3 regions of the Kribbella sp. NPDC051936 genome follow, and region 3 is predicted to be linked to each of the others. Evidence: riboswitches for the same ligand, from Rfam matches in the RefSeq annotation. Region 3 holds a riboswitch; each other region holds the start of a gene.

Region 1 (5,932 bases), 630 kb from region 3:
CTGCCCGCGGACGCGGTCGTGACCGTTGACGTCGGCAACCATGCGTACTCGCTCGGCCGGTACCTGGAGTCGAAAGGCCAACCGGTGCTGATGTCCGGCTACCTCGGATCGATCGGCTTCGGGTATCCCGCCGCGCTCGGCGCGTGGGCGGCCGCTCCGGGCCGGCCGATCGTCGCGGTGACCGGTGACGGCGGCTTCGCGCAGTACGCCGCCGAGCTCACGACCGCGGTCAAGTACGGCATCCCGATCAAGCACGTACTGCTCGACAACCACTCGCTCGGCAAGATCAGCAAGGAGCAGCTCGCCGCCGACTACCCGGTCTGGCACACCTCGCTGCACAACCCCGACTGGGCCGCGTACGCCGAACTGTGCGGCGCGACCGGCCTGCGGGTCACCCGTCGTCAGGACCTGGACGACGCGATGACCGAACTGTTCACCGCCACCGGCCCCGTCCTGCTCTGTGTCGAGCAGGACGCGGAACTTCTCTGAGGAGACATCGATGACCGAGTACGACGACCTCCGCGCCCTGTTCCTCAACTGCACGCTGAAGCGGTCGCCGGCCGTCAGCAACACCGAGGGACTCATCGACGTCAGCCGGAAGATCCTGGAGAAGCAGGGCGTCCAGGTGGACGTGATCCGCGCGATCGACCACGACATCGCCACCGGGGTCTGGCCGGACATGACCGAGCACGGCTGGGCGACCGACGCCTGGCCGGCGATCCAGGAGCAGGTGATGGCCGCCGACATCCTGGTGATCGCCGGACCGATCTGGCTCGGCGACAACAGCTCGGTCACCAAACAGGTGATCGAACGCCTGTACGGCAACTCGTCGATCCTGAACGAGCACGGACAGTACGCGTACTACGGCCGCGTCGGCGGCTGCCTGATCACCGGCAACGAGGACGGCGTCAAGCACTGCGCGATGAACGTCCTGTATTCGCTGCAGCACCTCGGGTACACGATCCCGCCGCAGGCCGACGCCGGGTGGATCGGCGAGGCCGGCCCGGGACCGTCGTACCTGGACGAGGGTTCGGGTGGGCCGGACAACGACTTCACCAACCGGAACACGACCTTCATGACCTGGAACCTGCTGCACCTCGCGCGGATGCTGAAGGACGCCGGCGGCGTACCGGCGCACGGCAACCAGCGCTCCGAGTGGGACGCCGGCTGCCGCTTCGACTTCGAGAACCCGGAGTACCGCTGACGTCCGGGGTGCTGCTGTACCGTCGGCTTGTGGGGGTGGTGGTGCCGACGGACGACGTCCTCGTCGCCGGGCTGCGGACCGGGGACGAGGAGACGTTCGTGTGTCTGCTGAACGGCTGGTCCGGCTCGATGCTGCGGCTGGCCCGGTCGTTCGTGTCCACGTCGGCCAGTGCCGAGGAGGTCGTGCAGGACACCTGGCTGGCGGTGTTCGAGGGGATCGACCGCTTCGAGAGCCGGTCGTCGCTGCGGACGTGGGTGTACCGGATCCTGGTGAACATCGCCCGCAAGCGGGCCACCCGCGAGCAGCGGACCGTCCCGTGGACGAGCCTTGTGCCGGACAGCGAGCCGACGGTCGACCCGCAGCGTTTCCGGGGCGCCGACGACCGGTATCCGGGCGGCTGGCGCACGTTCCCGGACCGCTGGCCGACCACCGAGAGCGAGGTCCTGGCCCACGAGGTCCGGTCCACCGTGGCCGCGGCGATCGAGGGCCTGCCGATCCGGCAGCAGGTCGTGCTGACGTTACGAGACATCGACGGACACGACGCCGAGGACGTGTGTGCGTTGCTGGAGATCTCCATGGCCAATCAACGGGTCCTGCTGCATCGCGCCAGGGCAGCCGTTCGCGGCCGGCTGGACCACTACTTCACGGGAGCTGACGCATGACGTGCGCCGAGCTGGTCGAGCTCGTCACCGCCTATCTCGACGGTGCGTTGGCCCCGGAGACCGAGCAGCGGTTCGTCGAGCATCTGGCGCTCTGCGACGGTTGCGAGATCTACGTCGAGCAGATCCGGCGCACTGCGGCCGAGGTCGGGCGGGTCCGCCCCGAGAACCTGCCCGAGGAGACCCGCGACCGGCTGCTCGACGCCTTCCGTTCCTTCCCGCGCGGTTGACCGCGTAACGTCCGGCCGCGTCGACGGCACTGAAGCGGTATGCCGGACGTGGAGTTCACCAACCTGTTCGCGGTCGTCCTGATCGCGCTGCTCGCACCGCTGCTGCTCGGGCTCGCACCGCGACTCCGGGTCCCGGCGGTCGTCCTCGAGATCGTCGCCGGGATCGTGCTCGGTCCGCACGGCCTCGGCCTGATCGACGTCGACCTGCCGCTGCAGATCGTCTCGCTGCTCGGGCTGGGCTTCCTGTTGTTCCTGGCCGGCCTCGAGATCGACGTACACCGGCTGCGCGGACAGGTGCTGCGGCTGGCGGTCCTGGGCTATCTGGTGACGTTGCTGCTGGGCGGCCTGGCCGGCTTCGGGTTCTCTGCGGTCGGCTGGGTGAACAGCGCGCTCTTGCTCGCTGTCACGTTGTCAGCGACGTCCTTGGGTCTGGTCGTGCCCGTCCTCAAGGACGCGGGCAAGGCCGAGGGCAGCGTCGGGCAGTTCACCATCGCGGCCGCATCCGTCGCCGACTTCGCTGCCGTACTGGTGCTGTCACTCGTCTTCTCGACCGAGGGAGGCAGTGCGGGCGAACGGCTCGTCATGGTCGCGCTCTTCGCTCTGCTGGTGGTCGTCACGGGTCTCGTCGTCGCCACCGCCGGACGATCGCAGCGACTCGGCGGGGTCCTGCTGCGACTGCAGGACACCACAGCGGAGATCAGGGTCCGGGCCGCTGTGGTGCTGCTGGTCGCCTTCGTCGCCTTGGCGGAGCAGTTCGGGCTGGAGACGATCCTCGGGGCGTTCCTGGCCGGAGCGGTGGTCGGACTGGTCGACCGGGACGCCGCCTCGCATCCGCGCTTCCGGATCAAGCTGGAGGCGTTGGGCTACGGGTTCCTGATCCCGGTGTTCTTCGTGACGAGTGGACTCCGGCTCGATCTGCGCGGCCTGCTCGAGGACCCGGCCGCGCTCGTCCGGGTGCCGTTGTTCCTGCTCGCGTTGCTCGTCGTGCGCGGCGCACCGGCGTACCTCGCCGTGCGGACACTGGGCCCCCGGTCGACGGCTGCGGCGGCGCTGCTGCAGGCGACGTCGCTGCCGTTCATCGTGACGGCGACGCAGATCGGCGTGGCGACCGGGCTGATGAGCCCGGTCACCGCCGCCGCTCTGGTCTGCGCCGGGCTGCTGTCCGTGCTGGTGTTCCCGGCGGTCGCGCTGGTGCTGCTCAGGCAGCCTGCCGCCGACCGATCCGGCCGAGCAGTACCGCAGCCACCATCGAGACGATGATCGACGTGTACGTCGCGCCGAGCCAGCTGGGCACGGGCTGGTCGTTGAACAGGGCCTGCTGGAGCTTGGTCCAGAACGGCGACCAGCCCGCGACGGTGCCGGGGTTCACCAACTGGTACGCGACGAAGCCGATCAGCCACGCGACGGTCGGCTGCCAGCGGAACTTCGCCGTACCGGACACGTCCCACTTCATCTTGCTGACCACGAAGAAGTCGGCGATCGCGACCGCGAACAGCGGAACGAAGACCGAGCCGATCAGGTACAGGAACTGCGTGTAGCTGCCGAGGTCGATGAACAGCGCGATCCCGGTGGCGATCACGCCGATCACGACCGAGATCCACCGCCGGTCGATGTGGCCGATCAGGTTGTGCGCGGCCATCGTGGTCGAGTAGACGTTCGCGTACGCCTCGTCGACCTCGTCCACCAGCAGCACGAGCAGGGCGATCGCACCGGCCGGCAGCGTGACCAGTGCGGTGATGACGTCGTCGCTGTTCGTCCCCAGCGTCGCAACGGCGACCACACCGAGCGCGTAGTACGCGATGGCGGCCAGGCCGTAGCCGAGCGAGGAACCGGCGAACGCCGCCTTGTTGGTCCGCGAGTGCCGCGTGTAGTCCGCGGCCAGCGGGGCGAACGACACGACACCGGCCGCGGCGAGGTCGACGGCCGGCCAGAAGCCGAACACGCTGTCCTGCGGCAGGGCGTGCGTCGGCTTGCTCAGCACCTGCACGAACAGGTACACCGACGCGATCAGCACCAGCCAGACCATGAACTTGCGCAGGATCTTCACGCTGCCCAGCGGACGCACCGCCATCGCGGTCGCGATCACCCCGGCGAGGACGACGAACAGCCAGCGCCAGCGCTCACTCGTCACCGCGACCGCGGCCTGCGAGATCACGATGATCTCCATCGTCGCCCAGCCGACGTTCTGCGCGATGTTCAGCACGGTCGGCGCCATCGAGCCGCGGCGGCCGAACAGACCACGCAGACACGCCATCGCCGGCGCACCGGTCTGCGACCCGAACACGGCCGCACCGCCGAGCACCAGCGCACCGATGCCACAGCCGACGACGACCGCGAGCAGGCCCTGCCACAGCGAGCCGGTGTACGCCGCGACCAGCGCACCGGTCACGGGGCCGAACAGCGAGATGCCGAAGTTGCCCCAGAGCGTGAACTGGTCGAAGAAGCCGAGCGTGCGCGGCGCATCGGTGGTGAGAACGAGCGGAGCCTCGGTGGAGCTCGACGGACGAACAGCTGTATCGGTCATGAGTGACCCCACTCCCTACGCCGGCATTACCCGGTCAGGTTCAGGCGGTCGGCGACCCAGCTGTCGCCCTCTCAGCCCGCGCATCCTCGGTGCGAGCTCCCGCATAGGTTGGTGCTGCAAGTTTAACGCGTCAGCTATTTTCCGGCAGCGCGGCCGCTCGTTCTATGAGCGCCGCCACCTCGGGGCCGTTCGTGACGACCGGCATGTGCGCACCCGTCTCCAGCGTGCGCGCCTCACCGTGACTGAGCTCGGCGAGCTGCTCGAGCCACTCCTTCGTACACATCAGGTCGTGCTTGCCGCGGACCAGGACCACCGGCGCCCGGACGTGCGGCATCACCGCGGCCAGGTCGTGGATCCGCGATGCCTCCCCGGCGCGGGCGATCGACGGCAGCGTCGTGCGCGCGTACTGCGGGCTGATCCGGACCAGCTTCGGCACATCCGGGATCGCGGACCCGACGAGCCGGACGGCGCGGTCGACCCAGCTCGACATCCGGGCATCACCCGTCGGGGCCACGAGCACGAGCGCGTGCACCAGCTCGGGGTAGCGCACCGCCGTCTCGACGACGACCTGACAGCTCGCCGAGTGGCCGACCAGCACCGACCGCTCGCGGATCTTCTCGGCCAGCGCCACCGCGAGCGCCCGCGGATGCAGGTCCTCCCGAGCGCCCGCCGGTTCGCCGTACCCGGGCAGCGTCACCACGTGGTACGGCGTGACGAGATGCTCGGCGGTCCGCGCGTACGACTCCGGGCCGAGGCCCAGGCCGGGCACGAGGACGATCGGTGCGCTCACTCCCAGGGCGCCTTGGCCGGAGCGCCTTTGACGACGGGGTTCGTTACATCGGGCTTCAGCTCGCGATACCCGAGGAACAGGCCGACGGCGAGAAGCAGCAGGCCGACCCCACCCCAGCCGTACGCCGTGGGCAGCCGGTGCAGCGCGTCGTCGCTGCTGCCCAGCCCCGTGGACAGCACCATGAGCAGCCAGACCAGGATCAGCACCACCGACACCGCGACCAGCAGCAACCCAGCGAGCTCGGCCGGCTCGGGCCGACGACCGGCCTTGCGGCGGGCCAGCACGTCCCGGATCCACATCACCAGCGCGCCGGTGCCGACGACCAGGAGCAGCAGCTGGCCGATCGCGTCGAGCACGTCGGTCCGCAACGGGTGGTTGAGTGGTGAGCCGGGCGCCTGGGAGATCTCCCGCAGCGCGACGCGCTGGACGGACACGACGAGCAGACCGTAGATCGCGGCGATGAACGTCGCCAGGCCGACGACCCGAGCGGCACGCGGATCCCGCGACGGCTCGTCCCGGCCGTAC
Region 2 (5,932 bases), on a different contig from region 3:
TACCTCACCGGCTTTCTGCGTCGACTGGGCGCGGGTGTTGCCTCGGTCGGCCAGCGCCATGACAGAGGTCGTCAGCGGCCCACCACCTGTCACTGCCAGCGCTCCGGCCAGTAGGAGCAGCACGTTCCACCAGCGCTCGGCCCAGCCGGCCACACCGTCCCCGGCGAGCAGCAGTACGCCGACAGCGACCAGACAGGCCAGCATGACTGCACTCAGGGCGATCTCGAGATTGGAGCCGGACTTGGGGACCCATGCCAGGACGGCGAGCACCAGTGCGGCAGCGGTCAACGACAGGACCAGAGCCGTCACGCAGCGACCCCGCCGGCCAGCAGGTCCGCAGCCAGCACCCGGCCGCGCTGTTCCTCGGCGAATCCCGCAGCCTGGGCGCGTTGGGTCACCGCCGACTGGCTGATTCCGAGTTTCACGCCGATCTCCCGCCTTGTCAGTCCCTCGCCCAACAGGTCCGCCACTGCCCAGCCGCGGTCGCTCCGGCGCCGCAGGACGGACGCCATCAACCACAGCACCGTCTCCACGTGCTCGGCCAGGTGCGGGTCCGCACCGACCACGTTCACGTGGTGCGGACTGGACTTCGCCCGCGTCACCGCCTCGCGCGCGAACACGTACGCCTCGCCGCTGCCGGCGCGGGTGCTGCGCGGCAGCGGCTCGGTGACTCCGCCGATGCCGAGGCCGACGTACCAACTGTCCGCCCGGAGCAGGTCGACGATCACGTCGATGGTCGCTCGGGCATCGGACAGCACGCCCTGCACCTCGTCGCCGGCGGTCCGCTCGAACTTGCGCAGCAGCCCGGTCCGCCGCGGCCGGCGGTTCAGGGAGTTCAGTAGCTCGGGTACGAGATCGCTCGTGCTTCGGCTGCCACGCTGATCTACCGTGAGAACGAAGACCATCGCCCTGCACCTCCTTCCGAACGGGTTAAGGCTACAGTCTTATTCACGTAGAGTGAAGGGCAAAACCTGAATCGCTTCAGCCCGTCACTCACCGTATCCGGCCCGGAGTGCGGCGCACGCCGGGCCGGACGGCGCACCGACTCAGTCCGTGATCGGCAGGTAGAGCTTCTGGTCGGCGGACTTGAAGGTCTCGGACATCTCTGCGAAGCCGGCCTCGATCGCCTCGGTGGAGGTCAGGCCGCGTTCCTCGGCGTACGCGCGGATGTCGGCGGTGATCCGCATCGAGCAGAACTTCGGCCCGCACATCGAGCAGAAGTGCGCGGTCTTCGCGGGCTCGGCCGGCAACGTCTCGTCATGGAACGACCGGGCCGTGTCCGGATCCAGCGAGAGGTTGAACTGGTCCTCCCAGCGGAACTCGAACCTTGCCTTGGACAACGTGTCGTCCCAGGCCTGCGCGCCGGGATGCCCCTTGGCCAGGTCGGCCGCGTGGGCGGCGATCTTGTACGTGATCACGCCGGTCTTGACGTCGTCGCGATCCGGCAGCCCCAGGTGCTCCTTGGGCGTGACATAGCAGAGCATCGCGGTTCCCAGCCAGCCGATCTGCGCCGCGCCGATCGCCGACGTGATGTGGTCGTACGCCGGCGCCACATCCGTTGCCAGCGGCCCCAGGGTGTAGAACGGGGCTTCTCCGCACAGCTCCTCCTCGAGCCGGACGTTCTCGGCGATCTTGTGCATCGGAACATGCCCCGGGCCCTCGATCATGACCTGGACGTCGTGCTCCCAGGCGACCTTCGTCAGCTCGCCCAGCGTGCGGAGCTCCGCGAACTGCGCCTCGTCGTTGGCATCCGCGATCGATCCCGGCCGCAACCCGTCGCCGAGCGAGAACGTCACGTCGTACTCGCGGAGGATCTCGCAGAGCTCCTCGAAATGCGTGTACAGGAAGGACTCCTGGTGGTGGGCCAGGCACCACGCGGCCATGATCGACCCGCCGCGCGACACGATCCCGGTGATCCGCCGCGCGGTCAGCGGGACGTACCGCAGCAGGACGCCGGCATGCACGGTCATGTAGTCCACGCCCTGCTCGCACTGCTCGATCACCGTGTCGCGGTACACCTCCCACGACAGCGCGGCCGGATCGCCCTTGACCTTCTCCAAGGCCTGGTACAGCGGCACCGTACCGATCGGGACGGGCGAGTTCCGCAGGATCCACTCCCGCGTCTCGTGGATGTTCTTGCCGGTCGACAGGTCCATCACCGTGTCGGCGCCCCACCGGGTCGCCCAGACCAGCTTCTCGACCTCTTCCTCGATCGAGCTGCTCACGGCGGAGTTGCCGATGTTCGCGTTCACCTTCACCAGGAACTTCTTCCCGATGATCATCGGCTCGCTCTCCGGGTGCCGCCGGTTCGCCGGGATCACCGCCCGGCCGCGCGCCACCTCCGCCCGGACGAACTCCGGGTCGAGTCCTTCCCGCAGTGCGACGTACCTCATCTCCTCGGTGATCACCCCGGCCCGCGCGTGCCCGAGCTGGGTCCGCGGCTCCCGCCCGGCGCTCCACTCGCGCCGCAGCGCGGGCAGACCGGCCTGGACGTCGATCTCGGCGGACGCGTCGGTGTACGGACCGGACGTGTCGTAGAGGTCGAAGTGCTCGCCGTTCGTCAGATGCACGCGGCGCGCCGGTACCCCGAGCTCGCCGCGATAGATCTTCTCCGAGCCCGAGATCGGGCCCGTGGTGACGGCCGGACGGATCGTGCTGACATTCACCATGCTGCTGCTCCCTACGCCGGAATTACCCGGACAGGTTCGGCGGTCGGCGGCGCCGGCGAATCAAGCCAGCCGCCCTCTCAGCCCACTACGGTGCGAGCTCCCGCGGTATCGAGTTGTCACGGACACCCTAGACGAACCATGTAACGTCGAGGGATGCGCGACCTCGTCTATCCGCCTGTCATCGCCTTCGCGAAGACCGCGTTCACGGTGCTGGACCTCAAGATCCGCCGCACCGGGACCGAGCACGTCCCGCGCACCGGCGGAGCCCTGATCGCGATGAACCACATCAGCTACGTCGACTTCATCCTCGGCGGGTACGGCGCGCTGCCGGCCAGGCGGCTGGTGCGCTTCATGGCCAAGGAGGTGCTGTTCCGCAACCGGTACTCCGGCTCGCTGATGCGCGGCATGCACCACATCCCGGTGGACCGCGAGGCCGGCGCCGCGTCGTACGAGCAGGCGATCCGCTACCTGAACGCCGGTGAGCTGGTCGGCGTGTTCCCGGAGGCGACGATCAGCCGGTCGTTCGAGCTCAAGGAGTTCAAGTCCGGCACGGTCCGGATGGCCGCGGAGGCCGGCGTACCGGTGCTGCCGATGATCCTGTGGGGCACGCAGCGGATGTTCACCAAGGACCACCCGCGGGACTTCAGCCGGCACCGGCCGATCTCGATCAGCATCGGCGCGCCGATCACGGTGACCCGCGACGACGATCCGACCGAGGCGACCGCCCAGCTGCGCTCCACGATGGCCGGAATGCTCGACGAGACGATCCGGACGTACCCGGAGCAGCCACCCGGCGCCTGGTGGCTACCCGCCGCGTACGGCGGCAGCGCACCAACCCCCGCCGAGGCCGCCCGCCTGGACCAGGAAGAACTCGCCCGCCGCGCCCTGAAGAAGAAGTAGACCTCAGCCACTCCGGTCGAAGAGGGTGCAGGGCACCAGGCGCAGGAACGGCTGTGGGCTGGGCGTGCCGCGGGTGAAAGCGTCGGCCGGAGGGTCCTGCCAGCTCGAGGCCAGGGTCAGGAGTGCGTCGGTTCGGAGGTTCACGGCCTTTCGCTGGGTGCCGTTGATCGAGTACGACGGCAGTACTGCGGTGCCGGGTGTGCCGGCGAGGTCGGCGTACGGCAGGGCGTCCGGCGACGGTTCGTCGTACCCGTGCCGGAAACCGGCCAGCCAGGTCTCGAGGCCGGCCGTGGCGGTGCGGAACCTGATCCAGCGGTGGTTGTCCCAGCCGTTGCCGAGGACGAAGCGGGTGACGAGTTTCTTCGCGCCCGCCTCACCACGCTCGACCAGGTCGGTCACCACCGTGTCCTTCATCGTCAGGTTCAGGCCGCCTTCGTCGTGGTCGTGGTAGATCGTGACGATCCGGTCGCGGTAGCCGGGCATCACCAGCTGCGCCTCGTCCACCCAGCCGCGCGCAGTGTCCAGGATCGACCGGCCGAACAGCGCGACCAGGCCGAGCCCACGTCCGTCCCACCGGGTCCAGCGCCGGTTCAGCCCTCCCTGGTTGACGACCGGCAGTCGGGTGTTCTCGGCCTGGTCCTTCAGGTCCTTCGGCACGCCCGGCGGGAACAGGGCCAGGTCGACCGCGAAGGTCGGCCGGGCCGGCAGCGGCGAGTCGAAGAAGTGCACCGGCAGGTTGCTCGCGATGCCGCCGTCGGAGAACCAGTTCACCTCGAAGTCCGGCGCGGGTACGGCGGGCAGCGCCTGCTCCGGCCCGGCCTGCGGGTTCGCGTCCCGCCAGTCCGACACCGCGGCACTGACCTTGCTGTACGCCGGGTGCGTGAAGTCGATCGCATACAGCGGCACGGCCGAGATCAGGAACGGGAAACTGAGGCTCATCCGGGTCGCGACGATCACCGGCAGATCGGCGGCAAGCGGGAACGGCCGCTTCGGTGCGGCCTGTAACCGGCGCAACTCGCCGGCCCACCGCTTGGCCGGTTGCGGGGACAACGGCGGCGGGTGCTCGCACATCCAGTCCACGACCCTGGCCGGGAACAGCTCCTTGAACTCGCCTGGGTCGAAGAAGTACTCGCGTTCCGGCCAGGGCATCCGCATCGGCTGGTGCCGGGTCAGGTTGGTGGTCATCATCCGCAGCTCGACACCAGCCGCGGTCAGGTGCCCGAAGGTGACCGGATCCGCGTCCCCGGCCCGGCCGGCGAAGTCCTGCAGCTTGCCGTGCAGCCAACGGGTCAGCGGCTCCGCGCCGCCCTCGGACCTGCCCGCCATCCCGTTGCACAGCCCGAAGTTGTTGTCCGGCACGTTCTTCGCGAGGCTACGGAGCACGCCGGCCGTGACGGCCACGACGACACCGACGACTGCTAGCAGCGCACCGGCGATCACCGCGGCCCAGGCCGCCACGCCCTGACCGAGGATCCCGAGGACGAGCAAGACGACGCCGGGCACGGCGCCGGCCAACGCCCACAGGGCGAAGGCGGACAGCGCGGCACGAACGACGCGCGCCACCCGGCCGGTGCCGGAGGTGCCGAGTCCGGCCGTGAAGACCTTGTACAAGGGCGCCGTACCGCGCTGTGGCTGGAACAGGCGGAACAGCAGCGAGGCGCCTCCCGGGCGGTGGGCCATCAGATCGTCGGGCAGTCGTTCGAGTTTTCCGAACCCCCCGGCCTCGCGGCCCAGTTCTGCCGCCGCCGCGGCCGCCGCGGCGATGGCGCCCGCCGACGATCCCCCGACGGACGCCAGCTTGTAGTGCCGGGCCAGTTCGCAGACCGCGCTCGGATAGATCACCCCGCTGGTGATGCCGCCTTTCATCAGTACGTCGCAGCTCCGCGGCGGCGCGGGTACGTAGGTCGCCATGTCAGCCCCCGAACAGTCGTGCAAAGTAGGCCTTGATCACCTGGTGCGTCATCGCGACGTACTCGTCGTCGTCGGTGAACGTCTCCCGGACCGCGACCACGGCGTCCTCGAACGCCTTGCGCGCGTCGGGATCGCCGGGCGCCTTCGCCGCCTCGGCCTTGCGCTGCGCCACGACTTCGAGGAACGCGATGAGCTTGATGAGATGCCGCCGGCGGTTGGCCACCAGTCCCAGCCGCTGGAGTGCGCAGACCTCGATCGTGGTGCGGCCGCGGACACTCTCCCGGCCGCGGATCTGGCGGGGCCTGATCTGGCCGTCGTCGACGGTGCCAGTGCCCCAGACGAACTCCAGGTGCTCCTCGGGGTCGTCGAAGTACGGATGCAGCAGCAGCGGGCGCTCGTTCCTCTCCTCGCCGTCGCGGTGGGCACGGCGCTTCTCGGTCGGCAGCGGGAAC
Region 3 (5,932 bases):
GCGCCGAAGAAGTCCTGGCGCAGCTGGTCGTCGCGACGGCGGTTGCCGGTGTCGACGCTCGCCATCTGGACAGTCAGCCACCCGGACGACGCGGACGGATCCGCCGCCTCAACCTTCACGGCGCCCTCGAACGTCGCGAAGTGGCCGTGCACCTTCCCGCCCACGCGATGCGCGGCCACGAAGCCGATCCGGGTCCGGTCCGCGTCGAGCACATAGTCAGTCATACCCGGTACGACGAGACAGGACGGCGGACTGTCAGCCGATGACTCCCGTGGTGATGCGCCGCGGGGTGATGTCGAACATCGCGTCCTCGGGCGGATCGGCAACGTACGCGGCGCGCGCCTCCTCCGGCAGGTACTTCTCCACCGTCGCGTTCAGCAGGTCGGCGTCGAGCGGAAGGAAGCGCGCGACACCCTGCATGTTCACGTACTTCGCGGTCGCGCCCTCGACCGTCTGGATCGAGAGCGACAGCTCGCCCGTGCCGGTGCGGTGCAGTCTGGTCTTCTTCGACTTGGTCGGCGTCATCACCTGGAACCTGCCGGAGTCAGGCAGGTACATGAACCAGACCGGTGTCACATGCGGCGACCAGCCGGGGTCATCGATCGCCAGCACGGCCACCAGCGGCTGCGCCAGGAACTCGGCCATCTCCTCGGTGTGCATGATGCGAAATCCCATATTCCCGACCATCCCAGGCACCACCGACAGCCTGTCGATTTAGGATCTGCCTACATCGACGAAGGGATCGGGGTGCTCACCTATCAGCTGACGTCGCAGGATCTCGCGGACGTGCGGTTCGCGGTGTCGCCGGTCGCGGAGACGGTGCTGTCGCTGCGCGCGCTCCGGGATCCCGGCCGCTTCCCGCTGCAGCTGGCGTGGGTCCGGGCGGTGCAGCCGTACGTCGCGGAACTCGATTGGGACGTACTGCGCTGGCTCGTCAACGACACCATGGGCAGCCCGGATTTCCTGACGCCGCGCCCGTCCTCGCCGCTGACGCAACTCGACGACGAGCTGACCCTGATCGCGGCCGTCGACCAGGCGACGTTCGAGCGGCAGATGATCGCGGTGAACGGCGAGCTGCCCGCGGAATGCACGATCGACAAGGTCGTCGAGGCGCTACGGCAGTACTGGGACGCCGTCATGGCGCCGTACTGGAGCCGTATGCGCACGCTCCTGTCCGCCGACATCAGCTACCGCGGTCACGTCCTCACGCAGCAAGGCACCGGCGCGATGCTCAACGGACTGGGTCCGGCCATCACGTACGCCGACGGGCTGCTGAAGGTGGACCGTGTCGCCGAGCAGAGCCGTACCGAAGACGTCGCCGGCCGCGGGCTCGTACTGCAGCCAACACTGTTCGGCCCGCACGCGGTCATCCCGTTCGACCCCGGCGCCGAACCGCTGCTCGGCTACCCGCCACGCGGTCAGGCGAATCTGTGGTCCGTCGTCGAGCCGCCGTCACGGCACGACCTCGCCCAGTTGATCGGTACGCCGAGGGCTCACATCCTCGAGCTCCTCACCCATCCCCGGACGACGACCGACCTGGCCGGCGAGCTGAAGGTGACGCCGTCCGCCGTGAGCCAGCACCTTCAGCTCCTTCGCCGGACCGGTCTCGTCGAGCCGGAACGCACCGGCAAACAGGTTCTGTACCGGCCGACCGAGCTCGCTGCCCTGCTCACCGGCGCCACCGTCGACTGACCCGTCAGCTATAGTCGAACCGTCCGCGGGAGCTCGCAGGGAGTGGGCTGAGAGGGTGACTGGGCTGTCACCGACCGCTGAACCTGAATCGGGTAATTCCGGCGTAGGGAGGAAGCTGTGGAATCCGTCTGGGTGAACGGTACGGCGGTCGACGGGCCGGCCGGCCGGTCTGTCGCCGAGTTGATCGCGGAGTACTCCGATCGCACGACGGGGATCGCGGTCGCGGTGAACCAGAACGTGCTGACCAAGGCCGAGTGGGCCCTGACCACGCTCGAACCCGGCGACCGGGTCGAGATCGTCAGCGCGACGCAAGGAGGCTGACATGGACGACCCACTGGAGCTCGGCGGCCGCACGTACACGTCCCGGCTGATCATGGGGACCGGCGGCTCGGCCAACCTCGAAGTCATGGAGGAGGCATTGATTGCCTCCGGCACCCAACTGACAACGGTCGCGATGCGCCGCCTCGGCACCGGTCACGAGGGTTCGGTGCTCGACGTGCTGAAGAAGCACGGCATCGACGTCCTGCCGAACACGGCCGGCTGTCACACCGCGGCCGAGGCCGTGCTGACCGCGAAACTCGCCCGGGAGGCGCTGGAGACCGACCTGATCAAGGTCGAGGTCGTCGCCGACGACCACCTGCTGCTGCCCGATCCGGTGGAGCTGCTCGACGCCGTGGACGCCTTGGTGGCCGACGGTTTCACCGTGCTGCCGTACACCAACGACGACCCGATCCTGGCCCGTCGCCTGGAGCAGGCGGGGTGCGCGGCCGTGATGCCGTTGGCCGCACCCATCGGTTCGGCGCTGGGCATCCGCAACCCGCACAACATCGCGCTGATCGCGGAGGCGGCGAACGTCCCGGTGATCGTCGACGCCGGCATCGGTACGGCGAGTGACGCCGCGCTGGCGATGGAGCTCGGCTGTGCCGCGGTGATGCTCGCGACCCCGGTGACCCGCGCAGAGAAGCCCGCCCTGATGGCCGCCGCGATGCGCGACGCGGTCTCCGCGGGCCGGAACGCGCGGCTTGCCGGCCGCGTGCCGAAGCGCTGGCAGTCGGCGCTGGCGTCGTCGCCTACAACTGGTCTGCCAACGTTCTAGCCTCCGCCGCGTCGACGGCCCGATCCAGCAGAAGCGCGGTCAGCGACAACGTCAGCTCCTGGTTGGGCTGCAACGTCAACGGCTGCTCCCACGCGAGCGCCGGGCACGCCCCGACGTACTCACGGGATCGCAGGAACCACGGCCACACCTGATCCGGCTGCACCAGCAACAAGCTGACATCGCCCTGGACGAACGCGAGCCACCGGCCGACGGATCCGAACGCGGCCTCGAGCCCGTCGCCGTCCGCGCTCAGGACGGTCGTCGGGGCGGAGGGCAGGCGCCAGAAGATCCCGCCGTACCCGGCGCCCTCGCGTCCACAGGTCGCCGGGCTGTCGATGCGGATCGAGCCGTAGCGCGCGGTCAGCACGCTGTGCCAGTCGAGGCGCCAGCCGCCGGAGGCGAGAGCCCCGGTGAGGCGCCGGCGTTCGACCAGTTGCGGCCGCCCCTGCTCGTCGTACCAGGTGATGTCGTCGACCAACTCGCGATCGTCGACGGTCACGCCGCGGCTGCGTTGCTGACCGTGATTCGTGAGGAGGGTCGGGCCTTGACCGCGGACGTAGGTCCGGCCGCCCCAGTGGGAGGTGCCGTTGACCTGGGCGACCGACAGCGAAAGTCCGTAGTGGTGCCGGTGGTCCACCGGGTTGACCTCGGTCAGCGGATGCCCGCCGAGCGTCCGGACCGGATGCAGGTACGGCCGTGGCGCGTGCACCTGCGGCATCCGGCGGCCGAACTCGTACCGCGCGAGCAGCCCCGCTGAGCTCCCGAGCGCGAAGATGTCGCCCTGCTGCTGCCACGTGATCCGGTCGGCCGCGTCGTCCCCGTCCGGCTGCGACTCCTGCGGCACCGGCCCCGTGCTGGCCCGCACCGCCAAGCGCAGCTCCGGTACGCCGTCGACCGCACCGGAAGGCCCCGCGATCGCCGCGTGCAGCCGCTGCCACGCGAGTTCGCCGAGGTCTTTCTGCGGCACCCGGACGGTCGTCAGCGACGGTACGGCGAAGCGCGCCAGCCCGATGTCGTCCATGCCGGTCACCGACAGATCGGCCGGTACGGCGACGCCGACCTCGTTGAGCCGCGCCAGCAGCCCGAACGCGACGAGATCGTTGAACGCGACCACCGCGGTGGCGCGCGACTCGAGCACCCGCTCCACCGCGGCGTACCCGTCCTCGATCGACCAGCCGCACTCGAGCCGGACCAGCTCCAGACCGGGGATCTCCCGCTCGGCGACGTCGAGCGCGCGCAACCGCAACCTGTTGGACGCGCTCGCGGCCGGGCCGGACAGGAACGCCAGCCGCCGGTGCCCGAGGCCGACCAGGTGATCGACGACGATCCGGACGGCGCGGCCGTAGTCGACCACCACCGACGACACCTCCGCCGGGCCCTGGCGGTTGACCAGGATCACCGGCTGCACCTGCGGCAGCAGCTCGAGCAGTTGGTCCTCGTCCATCCGCGGCGAGACCATGATCAGCGCGTCGCAGCGCCGCCGGGCCTCGATCGCGATCGCGGCCTCGGCGTCCGGGTTCTCGGCGGTCTCGGCGACCAGCACCTTGTAGCCGGCGGCCGCGGACGCGTTCGTGATCCCGCGCAGGATCTGCTGGAACAGCGGGTTGCCGAGGTCCGGCACGACCAGCGCGACCATGTTCGTCCGGCCCAGCGACAGGCTGCGCGCCAGGTCGCTCGGGCGGTAGTTGAGCCGCTCCGCCGCGGCGCGCACCCGGGCGACGATCTCAGGTGCGACACTGAGCCGACCGTTCATCACCCGGGACACGGTCGCCCGCGACACCTCCGCCGCCCGCGCGACGTCGGCGATCGTGATCGAGTCCTTCGGTGTCCGTCCCACCCCCGTATCCTCTCCCGATGGAAACCGGTTTCTCAACCCTCCCGCGCAGATCTCCCGGAGTTTGAGCAAGCGCTTACCGCCGGCAGCCGGACTTCGAGGGTGGACCGGCCGGTGACCCGGATGGCGCCCCGGTGGCGGTCGACGATCCCGGCGGCGATCGCCAGGCCGAGACCGGCGCCGCCCGCACCGCCCGCACCGCCCGCACCGCCCGCACTGCCCGCACCGCCCGCACTGCCCGCGCCGCCCGAGTCGCCGATGTCGCGGGTCCGGGCCGCATCCAGCCGGACGAAGCGCTCGAACACACGCTCCCGGTCCGCGGCGGGGATCCCGGGGCCGTCGTCGGAGACCGTGAGCACGACGACGCCGTCCGCCTCGGCGACGCCGAAGCTGATCCCGGTGCGCGCGTGCCGCGCGGCGTTGCTGCCGAGGTTGCGTACCAGCCGGGCCAGTTGCGCCTCGTCGCCGCGGACCTGACCGGCCGACACCGCGGTCGTGTCGACCGCCACGCTTGTTGCCGCGCGCAACGTTTTTGCCTCGGTCAGAACCAGGTCGTCGAGGTCGACCGGCAGATCCGGCGGGGCGGACCGCTGCTCGTCGGAGCGGGCCAGCTGGAGCAGGTCGTCGACGAGATGCTGCATCCGCAGATCCTCCGCGAGGACCGTGGCGGCGAGCTCGCCGATCCCGGTCCGCTCCGGGTACGCCAACGCGACCTCGGCGTGCTGCCGGATCGCCGCGATCGGCGAGCGCAACTCGTGCGAGGCATCGGACACGAAGCGGTTCTGCGACTGCTGCGCCCGTTGCAGCCGGTCGAGCATCCGGTTCATCGTCCTCGCCAGCCGGCCGATCTCGTCGGCGCGCGTCGCCGGAACACGCCGATGCAGCTCGGCCGCGGTGATGGCGTCCACCTCCCGCCGGATCGCCGTCACCGGCGCGAGTACCCGCCCGGTCACCACCCAGGTCACCCCCGCGACGATCGCCGCCATCAGCGGTACGCCGACCACGAGCACCCGGCGTACGAACCGGGTCGAGTCGAGCACGTCCACCAGCGGCCGGCCGACGACCACCTCGCCGCCGGACGGTACGACGGCGGCGGCGAACACGAAGTCCTCACCGTGGCCGGGCGGTTCGACCCTGACGCACCCGGTCCCCGGCGAGGCGAGCCGTGACCCGCCGCCGGTCACGTGCCCGGCGCGATCGATCACCTGCACGATCTCGGTCGACGACGGTCCGACCACGGCTGCGGGCGCCGCGGCGAGCTGAGCCGCGCGATCCTGGGCGGCCCGGCAGACCTGATCGGTGAGCACCGA

The links. A riboswitch is a leader RNA that binds a small molecule or an ion and turns the genes downstream of it on or off. The one in region 3 is predicted to bind thiamine pyrophosphate.
Region 1: it holds a riboswitch for thiamine pyrophosphate, as region 3 does, so the genes downstream of both, AB0L64_RS02580 (cytosine permease) here and thiS (sulfur carrier protein ThiS) in region 3, are expected to answer to the same signal.
Region 2: it holds a riboswitch for thiamine pyrophosphate, as region 3 does, so the genes downstream of both, thiC (phosphomethylpyrimidine synthase ThiC) here and thiS (sulfur carrier protein ThiS) in region 3, are expected to answer to the same signal.

What each region holds. Positions count from the first base shown of each region.
Region 1 is NZ_JBFAXS010000001.1:505,862-511,793, reverse strand. Features, by position in the region: gene AB0L64_RS02605 (thiamine pyrophosphate-binding protein) at 1-489, shown strand, start outside; gene AB0L64_RS02600 (flavodoxin family protein) at 500-1,204, shown strand; gene AB0L64_RS02595 (sigma-70 family RNA polymerase sigma factor) at 1,234-1,866, shown strand; gene AB0L64_RS02590 (anti-sigma factor) at 1,863-2,093, shown strand; gene AB0L64_RS02585 (cation:proton antiporter) at 2,133-3,353, shown strand; gene AB0L64_RS02580 (cytosine permease) at 3,292-4,617, opposite strand; TPP riboswitch at 4,613-4,730, opposite strand; gene AB0L64_RS02575 (alpha/beta hydrolase) at 4,748-5,407, opposite strand; gene AB0L64_RS02570 (hypothetical protein) at 5,404-5,932, opposite strand, start outside.
Region 2 is NZ_JBFAXS010000003.1:204,425-210,356, reverse strand. Features, by position in the region: gene AB0L64_RS11195 (hypothetical protein) at 1-309, opposite strand, end outside; gene AB0L64_RS11190 (transposase) at 306-905, opposite strand; gene thiC (phosphomethylpyrimidine synthase ThiC) at 1,047-2,669, opposite strand; TPP riboswitch at 2,661-2,783, opposite strand; gene AB0L64_RS11180 (lysophospholipid acyltransferase family protein) at 2,823-3,569, shown strand; gene AB0L64_RS11175 (hypothetical protein) at 3,573-5,480, opposite strand; gene AB0L64_RS11170 (hypothetical protein) at 5,482-5,932, opposite strand, start outside.
Region 3 is NZ_JBFAXS010000001.1:1,132,286-1,138,217, reverse strand. Features, by position in the region: gene AB0L64_RS05730 (YceI family protein) at 1-224, opposite strand, end outside; gene AB0L64_RS05725 (pyridoxamine 5'-phosphate oxidase family protein) at 256-675, opposite strand; gene AB0L64_RS05720 (DUF5937 family protein) at 748-1,692, shown strand; TPP riboswitch at 1,708-1,819, shown strand; gene thiS (sulfur carrier protein ThiS) at 1,810-2,013, shown strand; gene AB0L64_RS05710 (thiazole synthase) at 2,015-2,788, shown strand; gene AB0L64_RS05705 (DUF6807 family protein) at 2,763-4,625, opposite strand; gene AB0L64_RS05700 (HAMP domain-containing sensor histidine kinase) at 4,658-5,932, opposite strand, start outside.